4 regions of the Streptomyces coerulescens genome follow, and region 2 is predicted to be linked to each of the others. Evidence: riboswitches for the same ligand, from Rfam matches in the RefSeq annotation. Region 2 holds a riboswitch; each other region holds the start of a gene.

Region 1 (2,189 bases), on a different contig from region 2:
GTGCGCGAGGTTCAGGTTGTGCGTACGGCGGGCGTCCTCACCGGTGTTGTCCCGCAGCTCCAGGAACTCCTCGATGTCGGAGTGCCAGGTCTCCAGGTAGACCGCGGCCGCTCCCTTGCGCCGGCCGCCCTGGTTCACGGCGGCGACGGAGGCGTCCAGGGTCTTCAGGAACGGGACGATGCCGTTGGAGTGCCCGTTGGTGCCGCGGATCAGGGACCCGCGCGAGCGGATGCGGCTGTACGACAGGCCGATGCCGCCGGCGTGCTTCGAGAGGCGGGCGACCTGGTGGTAGCGGTCGTAGATGGAGTCCAGCTCGTCGATCGGGGAGTCGAGGAGATAGCAGGACGACATCTGGGGGTGCCGGGTGCCGGAGTTGAAGAGTGTGGGGGAGGACGGCAGATAGTCGAGGCGGCTCATCAGCCCGTAGAGCGCGGCGACTTCGTCCAGCGCGCGGACGCTGTCGTCCTCGGCGAGACCGGCGGCGACCCGGAGCATGAAGTGCTGCGGCGTCTCGATCACGCGACGGGTGATCGGGTGCCGGAGCAGGTAGCGGCTGTGCAGGGTGCGCAGGCCGAAGTAGCCGAAGCGGTCGTCGGCGGCGGTGTCGACGAGCACGTCCAGGCGGGCCGCGTGGATCCGCACGAACTCGGCGGTCCGGTCGGCGATGAGCCCCTCCCGATGCCCGACGGCGACCGACTCGGTGAAGGACGTCACCCCCTGCGAGGCGGCCTCGGCGGCGATGGAGATGGTCAGCAGCCGGGCGGCGAGCCTGCTGTAGGCGGGGTCCTCGGAGATGAGACCGGCCGCCGCCTCGGTGGCCAACTCGCGCAGCTCCGCCTCGTCGGCCCGGGCGGACCGGCCGCGCAGCGCGGCGGCGGCGACCCGGCCGGGGTCGGCGTCGGGGAGGTCGGCGGTCAGCTCGGTCAGGGTCCGCAGCAGCGCGGCACCGGGACCGTCGTTCTCCTGCTCGACCGCTGCTGAAGCCGGTTCGGCTGGCGCGATGGTCACGTGGGGCTCTCCCTCGCTCGGCACGGGGGCCTTGCGGAGGGCAGGGGGCAGCACACGAGCGCACGCGGCGTCGCGTCCACCGGCCCATTCCACGAGGCCCGGACGTCAGGGCGCACCGGCCGGGTCGGCCGGGCGCGCTGTCGGCAGGTCCTCGGACTGACTCCTGTGCAGACGTTCGGGAACAGACATGCACAAGTACACCGTTGCGGGACAGTTCCGGATTCACACCGGATTCCCCTGCGGCGACAGCGAGCATGAGCATACATCTTGTGCTCACCCGCCACGCCACCCCCAGATGTTGTGTCGCGCTGGTTTCAGAGCGTCAACTCATAAGTGAGGAGAGTGATGTCGACGAGCTGCGGGATCGGATTCCAGTCCCGCTCGGGTGTGCGAACGAAACCCAGCCGTTCGTAGATGCGGTGGGCGCCGTGCATGGTGCGCTGGGTCGACAGGACGATCCGTACGCAGCCCTCCGTGCCCCGGGCGCGGTCCACGCAGGCGCGGACGAGGGCCTCGCCGGCGCCGCGTCCACGGCCCGCCCGGTCGACGGCCAGCATCCGGATCTCGGCCTCGTCGGAGCGCGCGATGTCGGCCATGGGGCCGCCGCTCGGCACGAAGGTCACCCCGCCCAGCAGCCGGCCGTCCGCGACGGCCACGAGCACCTCGGCGGCCGCCGCGCGCTTGGCCACGGCCCTGAGCTCGCCGAGGTACTCGTCGCCCTCACCGAAGTCGAGGAGCCCGTCGTGGAGATAGGCCCGGGCGGTGATCTCGCCGAGCGCGTCGAACTCGCCGGGTTCCGCCGGCCGGATCGCGATGTCCATGGGCCCGAGTCTGCCGGACGGCCGGGCGGGCGGGCCCGGGGTTTTCCGCCGAGGGCCGCCGGGTTGCGGGGAGTTCCGGGAGTGCTTCCATGGAGATAGGTGTCGGCGCCCCGCGGCCGCTCCGTTTCGAGAGCTGTTCTCGGAAGGAGACGAACGATGACGAGGGTCGTCGGCAGCCCGCCCGGCAAGAAGCGGCCGCGCAACGCGCCGATGGCGACGCTGGCTCCGAGGCGGGCGGCCGACCGGGTCAGACACGGATTCGTGGGCCACCGGCACAGGATGGCGATCCGCCTGGAGGCCCGTGGTGGCACCGCCCGCCCCAAGAAGTGGCGCCGGTGGTTCACCTACACCAATGTCACC
Region 2 (2,189 bases):
CAGCAGGGTGCCGAGCGTGGCGAGCGACGCCGACAGGTCGTTGACCCAGACGTTGCGGCCGTTGACGACACCGGCCACCAGCCGCTTCCCGGGCAGCCCGCCCACCGAGGCGAGCGCCTGGAGGTTGGCGCCCGCGGCCTCGGTGAAGTCCAGCGCCAGCCCCTCGACCGGCGCCTTGGCCAGCACGGGCAGCGCCTCGCCGAGCCGGTCGAAGTACGAGGCGACCAGCAGCCTCGGCCGGTCGGTGCGGTCGCCGAGGTCACGGTAGGCGCGCCCGGCGGCGTTCAGTTCGGCCGGGCTGCGGTCCTGGACGAGAGCCGGCTCGTCCAGCTGGACCCATTCGGCGCCCGCCGCGCGCAGGTCGGCCAGGATCCGCGCGTACACCGGCAGCAGCCGGTCCAGCAGGGTGAGCGGTTCGAAGTCCGCGGCGGCCCCGGGCGCCGGCTTGGCGAGCAGCAGGTAGGTGACCGGGCCGACCAGGACCGGCCGGGCGGCCAGGCCCAGTGCCAGGGCCTCCTTCAGCTCGGCGACCTGCTTGGTGGAGTCCGCCGTGAAGACGGTGTCCGGGCCCAACTCGGGCACGAGATAGTGGTAGTTGGTGTCGAACCACTTCGTCATCTCCAGCGGCGCGACGTCCTGCGTGCCGCGGGCCATGGCGAAGTAGCCGTCCAGGGCGTCGGTCTCGACGGCGACGCGATGCCGCTCGGGGATCGCACCGACGGCGACGGTGGTGTCCAGGACGTGGTCGTAGTACGAGAAGTCGCCGGTCGGCACCTCGTGGATGCCGGCGTCGGCGAGCCGGCGCCAGTTGACGCGGCGCAGTCCGGCGGCGGTGGTACGGAGGGCTTCGGCGGTGACACGGCCCTTCCAGTAGCCCTCGATCGCCTTCTTCAGTTCCCGGTCCGGGCCCTGGCGGGGGTAGCCGTACACGGTGGCCCGTGCTGCCGCGGCTGCGGGCTTGGTGGTCACGGAGATCTCCTTCGCGAGATGAATCCCTGAGATCCCGGCGACGGGACGAGAGCGCGAAGGGGCGACGGACCGGACGGCAGCGGCCGCAGGGCCGTCCGCTCGGTCAGGTACGCCGACCCGCCCTCGAGGTCACCGGGATGTCCGCGCACGAGTGGTTCGCGCACGGGCAGTTGGCAGGTCTTCGGACTCGCGGGCACGTCCTCACCTCGTGAGGACACCTACTGGCCGTCGCTTCCCAGGCCCGGTACGTCGGGCTCAGTGCTGATGACGGCGGTCGTTCCCGCTCACCGCTGCGGGGCAGTCCCGGATTCCCACCGGGTTCCCTCTTACGACACCCCGCCTGGCGGACGGGGCGAACCAGCTGCACGGATCAGCCTACCCGGCCGTACGTGTGGAACCCTCGGCCGCTCTTGCGGCCCTGCAACCCCGCCTCGACCATGCGCTGGAGCAGCGGGGAGGGGCGTAGAGGGGCTCCTTGAACTCCTCGCAGAGGGACTCGGCGATCGAGACGACCTGAGCGGGGTACGGAGTTGATAGCCTCGACGGGCCAGTCGAGCCACATCCGAGGCCAGGGAATCCGGTGCGAATCCGGAACTGACGCGCAGCGGTGAGGGGGACGGGCGGGGCACGCGAAGCCACTGGGAGACCGGGAAGGCGCCCCGACCGGACGAACCCGAGTCCGAAGACCTGCTGGCACCTCCGCGCCGCCGCGGCGGCGCGGACGTCCACAGGCCAGGCTCCGCGTACGAGCCCCGACACCCGAGGCATGCCCGTGCTCCCGTCCCGCCCCGCGTCCCGCACCTCATCGGCGTCCGCGCCGACCGAACCCGCACCGTGCCGTGTCGTCGTCTGCCGGGACTGCTGCTGCGGCACCCCGAAGGTGACCGGCGTCGATCACGCGCAGCAGACCGCGCGCCTCGCCGAGAACGTGCCCGTGCGCGTCTCCGACTGCCTCGACGTGTGCGAACACGCCAACGTCATCGTCGTCCAGCCCTCCGCCACCGCCCGCGCGTCCGGCGCCCGCCCCGTCTGGCTCGGCCTCGTCAACGACCCCGACGCCACCGAGGACATCATCACCTGGGTCAGGGCCGGCGGCCCCGGCGTCGCACCCTGCCCCGACGTGCTCGCCCTCTACACCTTCACCCCACCCCGGGCGGCCCGAGACACGGCAAGGTTGAAGCCTGAACGGTAAGTGCCTGAAGATCGGACGGACCGATCCG
Region 3 (2,189 bases), on a different contig from region 2:
CGGGTGGTCCCACATGGCCGTACCACCGGCGAAGCGCACCGGGGCGGTGCCCGGGACGGGCTCCGCGAGGGACAGCAGGGCGATGTCGCCGGCCCCGTCCTCGGTGACCGCACGCCAGTGGGTGACCGTGGCCCGCATCTGGGCCGAGGGCGGCGCCATGAGCGGGAAGTCGACGGTCACGGAGGCGGCCGGCGGTGCCGGCTCAGCCACGTCCACGCCCAGCGCGTCCGCCACGACATGGGCGCAGGTGCACAGCGTCCGCTCCGCGATCAGGAAGCCGCAGCCGGTGACCCGGCCGTCATCGCCCCAGAACCGTGCGATGCTCCGCGGGAGTTCGTCGTCAGCGGGCGCCATCACGCTGCCCCGGAACATCCGGTTCGACGGTGTTCGTCCACTCCATGCTCACGGTGAAGTGGGCCTCGGTCGAGCCACGCGCCACCACGACTCCGGCCTCGGCGCTGAGGGTGATCCCGAACTCGACGGTCACCGATTCCGGCGGGGCCGGCAGTCCCCGGGCTCCGTCGACGACCGCGCCGAGGGCTGGGCGCACCCGGTTGAGGGCCTGTTGGAGTGTCTCGGCCGCTCCCGCGACCACACCGCCGCGGGAGACCCGCTGGACGCCCGCCGGCCCGTCCCCCGCCACCTCCAGCAACACGACCTGCCCACCGTCCAGCAGCATCTCGCCCACATACCCCACGGCCCGCGCCCTCCCCCTCGGCGGTGTCAGCTCCGATCCCGTATTGCAGGGCGTCGCGCACGATGCCCGCAAGGCACACGCCCGGAGTCACCTCGTGTGGGTGAGCGCGCGATGACGAAGGGGTGTGAACGGGCGCGTTCGGTCGGCGGTGTGGGGTTCTGCACACTCCCCCACCGCAGGTCAACGGCAAGTTGACGCCCCTCGGAACCCCGTGGTGGACTTCCGGGGCCAAGTACGACGGCAGAAGAGGAAGCCGGTGAGAATCCGGCGCGGTCCCGCCACTGTCACCGGGGTAGCAATCCCCGGGAGCCAGGAACTCTCGCCGCCGGTCTCGTCGAACCAGGGCGCGGACACCCTGAGTGAGGACACAACGCGATGCTCGCCTGCCGATCGACACGTAGTACCAGACCCACGTCTGACCTCACGGTCGGCTGACCCCGATGCGAGCCGATCGCGTCTTCGCGTACGGCGCCGCCGCCGGGCTCCTCGGTGATCTGCTGCTCGGCGACCCCCGCCGCGGGCATCCGGTCGCCGCGTTCGGACGGGCCGCGGCCGCCGTGGAACGAGTGTTGTGGCGCGACGACCGCGCACGCGGCGCTCTGCACACCGCCGTGTGCGCCGGTGGCGCCGTGGCCCTGGGTGCCGTCGCCGCCCGTGTCGTCCGTACCTCTCCGGCCGCCTCACTCGCGCTGACCGGCGCCGCCACCTGGGCGGTCGTCGGGGGCACTTCGCTCGCCCGGGAGGCCCGTGCCGTCGGGCGGGCCCTGGAGGCAGGCGACGTCGAGGGGGCGCGGGCGCGGCTGCCGCATCTGTGCGGCCGGGATCCGCAGGCGCTGGACGCGGACGGGGTCGCACGGGCGGTCGTCGAGTCCGTCGCCGAGAACACTTCCGACGCGGTCGTGGGGGCCCTCGTGTGGGGGGCCGTCGGCGGGGTGCCCGGACTGCTCGGCTTCCGAGCCGTGAACACGCTCGACGCCATGGTCGGGCACAGGTCGCCCAAGTATCTGCGCTACGGCTGGGCTTCGGCCCGGCTCGACGACGTGGCCGGCTGGCCCGGGGCGCGCCTGACGGCCGTACTCGCCACCCTCGCCGGAGACGACCCCCGGGGTGCGGTGCGGGCCTGGCGTGCCGATGCCGCCGCACACCCGAGCCCCAACGCCGGGCCCGTCGAGGCCTCGTTCGCGGGAGCCCTCGGGGTGCGGCTGGGCGGGACCCTCTCCTACGGCGGCCGGGTCGAGCACCGGCCCGTACTGAACGGGAACGGACGGGCCGTGGGCGTCCACGACGTCGAACGGGCCGTACGGCTGTCCAAGCGCGTCAGTTGGCTTGCGCTCGGCGTATGCGTCGCCGCGCGCCGTATCGCGAAGGGACGTACCTCATGACGGGCGGTGGCCTTCTTGTCGCCGGCACCACCTCCGACGCCGGCAAGAGCGTCGTGACCGCCGGGATCTGCCGGTGGCTGGTGCGGCAGGGGGTGAAGGTCGCGCCGTTC
Region 4 (2,189 bases), on a different contig from region 2:
CACCCGATCTGATCCGCGGGGGCCCGCCTCCCGTCGCCCGCCGGTCGCACTCGATCGAGCGCGACCGGAGTCGCCCCACACTGCAACGGTCGAGGACCCCGGCCTTCGACATGCCCCACCTCGCGGGCCGACCGCTAGCCACGCATGAAGACGCGGATCAACTCTTCCGCTTCACCGAGGAGTTCGACTTCCCGCAGCGACATCGTCGGGTTGGCGGCCCGTCGTCGCAGCGCCTCCGTGAGGCCGTCGAGGGTGAGGTGGGACGGGTCGGCGAGGAGCGCCGCAAGGATGGCTCGGGCGGGTTCGGCGATGGGTTCGTCGTCGACCGCGACCTGGGCGAGGATCACCGCCGAAGTGCCCCAGTCCAGGCCCGGATCGCCCTCCTCGGTGTTGTTCCAGTCGATGACGTAGGGGCCGTCGGGGGTGAGGATGACGTTGTCAGGGTGCAGGTCGAGGTGCAGGACGCTGCTCCCGGGCCGGCGCGCGGGGACCTCGTGCAGCTGCCGCAGCAGGCGGGCCAGGATGCCGCCCGCCTCATCCGCGCCCATGGTTCCGGCGCTCAGCGCCCCCAGCATCGTCGGCCCCGACAGCCGCTGCATCACCAGGTCGGTCCGCGAGGAGTCGGCGAGTCGGACTCCCGGCGCCGGATAGCCGTGGTCGCGGATGTGTGCCATCACCGCTCCCTCGGCGAGCGCGTCGCCCCACCCCTCCCGGTCCCGGCGCAGCACCCACGCCTCGTCGATCTCGTACACGTCGGCGGTCCGCCCCGCCCCGAGCAGCCGCCCCACCGGTCTCCGCATCGCCTCTGCCCCCTCCGTCACGGGCCGAAGGTATCGGGTCGCACGGGCGGCCCCGAGGGTCCGGGTTACGGGCGGGTAGAGTGTCGCCGTCGTCATCACCCCCGTACACGGGAAAGCCGGTGCAAATCCGGCGCTGACCCGCAACCGTGAACCGGTCGTCGTCGAAGGCCGGTGAGCCGGATCGCCGTGTACGGGCGTGACCGGCTCACGTGCCCCGGCAGTCGGCCGGAGTGCGGCACCGTCGAGGTATACGGAGCCGAGCCGCCCGGGGTCCCCCCTGTGCTGCCCGGTTCCCTTTAGGGAAGGGCACCCGCCGATCATGTACGTCCGTCGCAGCGCCGCGGTACTGGCCGCCGCCGTCGTGATCGGCGCGGCCGCGCCGGCCATAGCCGCCGACTCCTCCCCCTCCGCCTCGCCGAAGCCGACCCACCCCGCCGGGCTGTACGGCACCACCGACCCCACCTACGACGGCGTCTGGCGGCAGTCCCTCGCGTTGCTCGCGCAGGACACCGTCGGGGTGAAGCCCGCCCCGAAGGCCGTGGACTGGCTGGTGGGGCAGCAGTGCGCGAGCGGCGCCTTCGCGCCCTACCGTGCCGACGCCGCCGCCGACTGCGATGCCAAGACCCTCGTCGACACCAACAACACGGCCGCCGCCGTGCAGGCGCTGGTCGCGCTCGGCGGGCACGACGCCGCCGTCTCCAAGGCCGTGACCTGGCTGAAGTCCGTCCAGAACAAGGACGGCGGCTGGGGATACATGCCGGGCGGGGCCAGCGACACCAACTCCACGTCCGTGGTGATCGGTGCGCTCGCCGCCGTCGGTGAGAAGCCGGAGGGGATCCGCAAGGACGGTCGGTCGGCCTACGACGCGCTCGGCAAGCTCGCCCTGCCCTGCAAGGGCGACGGTGCGGGCGCCTTCGCCTTCCAGCCCGACAAGAAGGGCAAGCTGCTCGCCAACGCCGACGCCACCGCGGCCGGTGTCCTCGGCTCCCTCGGCAAGGGCCTCGTGGTCGGCCCCGGCAAGCAGTCGGCCGCCTCCTGCTCCGACGCCGGCGACCCCACCCCGCAGCAGACCGCCGCCAACGGCGCCGCCCATCTCACGGCGGCCCTCGCCAAGGACGGCCACCTCACGTCCGCCCTCCCCGGCGCCGAGGACCAGCCCGACTACGGCAACACCGCCGACGCGGTCGTCGCGCTGGCCGCGTTCTCCGGCGCCGACGCCGCCGCCAAGCCGCTGCGCTGGCTGGAGCGGAACTCCGCGAAGTGGGCCGAGCAGAGCGGCCCGGCGGCCTACGCCCAGCTGATCCTCGCCGCCCACGCCACCGGCACCGACCCCCGCGACTTCGGCGGCGCCGACCTGGTCGAGCAGCTCAACGCCACCGGTCCCGCACC

The links. Region 2 has a riboswitch for cobalamin ahead of metE (5-methyltetrahydropteroyltriglutamate--homocysteine S-methyltransferase). Riboswitches for the same ligand answer to the same signal wherever they lie in the genome.
Region 1: it holds a riboswitch for cobalamin, as region 2 does, so the genes downstream of both, ACFPQ9_RS01060 (ribonucleoside-diphosphate reductase subunit alpha) here and metE (5-methyltetrahydropteroyltriglutamate--homocysteine S-methyltransferase) in region 2, are expected to answer to the same signal.
Region 3: it holds a riboswitch for cobalamin, as region 2 does, so the genes downstream of both, ACFPQ9_RS13965 (cobalamin biosynthesis protein) here and metE (5-methyltetrahydropteroyltriglutamate--homocysteine S-methyltransferase) in region 2, are expected to answer to the same signal.
Region 4: it holds a riboswitch for cobalamin, as region 2 does, so the genes downstream of both, ACFPQ9_RS34970 (prenyltransferase/squalene oxidase repeat-containing protein) here and metE (5-methyltetrahydropteroyltriglutamate--homocysteine S-methyltransferase) in region 2, are expected to answer to the same signal.

Annotation. Positions count from the first base shown of each region.
Region 1 is NZ_JBHSKM010000001.1:239,918-242,106, reverse strand. Features, by position in the region: gene ACFPQ9_RS01060 (ribonucleoside-diphosphate reductase subunit alpha) at 1-1,008, opposite strand, end outside; cobalamin riboswitch at 1,134-1,270, opposite strand; gene ACFPQ9_RS01055 (GNAT family N-acetyltransferase) at 1,323-1,829, opposite strand; gene ACFPQ9_RS01050 (NACHT domain-containing protein) at 1,986-2,189, shown strand, end outside.
Region 2 is NZ_JBHSKM010000002.1:789,125-791,313, reverse strand. Features, by position in the region: gene metE (5-methyltetrahydropteroyltriglutamate--homocysteine S-methyltransferase) at 1-969, opposite strand, end outside; cobalamin riboswitch at 1,125-1,346, opposite strand; cobalamin riboswitch at 1,501-1,678, shown strand; gene ACFPQ9_RS05035 ((2Fe-2S) ferredoxin domain-containing protein) at 1,736-2,161, shown strand.
Region 3 is NZ_JBHSKM010000007.1:458,413-460,601, reverse strand. Features, by position in the region: gene ACFPQ9_RS13975 (nSTAND1 domain-containing NTPase) at 1-372, opposite strand, end outside; gene ACFPQ9_RS13970 (CU044_2847 family protein) at 341-697, opposite strand; cobalamin riboswitch at 893-1,038, shown strand; gene ACFPQ9_RS13965 (cobalamin biosynthesis protein) at 1,138-2,079, shown strand; gene ACFPQ9_RS13960 (cobyric acid synthase) at 2,076-2,189, shown strand, end outside.
Region 4 is NZ_JBHSKM010000035.1:26,731-28,919, reverse strand. Features, by position in the region: gene fxsT (FxSxx-COOH system tetratricopeptide repeat protein) at 1-12, shown strand, start outside; gene ACFPQ9_RS34975 (phosphotransferase) at 135-800, opposite strand; adenosylcobalamin-variant (AdoCbl-variant) riboswitch at 901-995, shown strand; gene ACFPQ9_RS34970 (prenyltransferase/squalene oxidase repeat-containing protein) at 1,120-2,189, shown strand, end outside.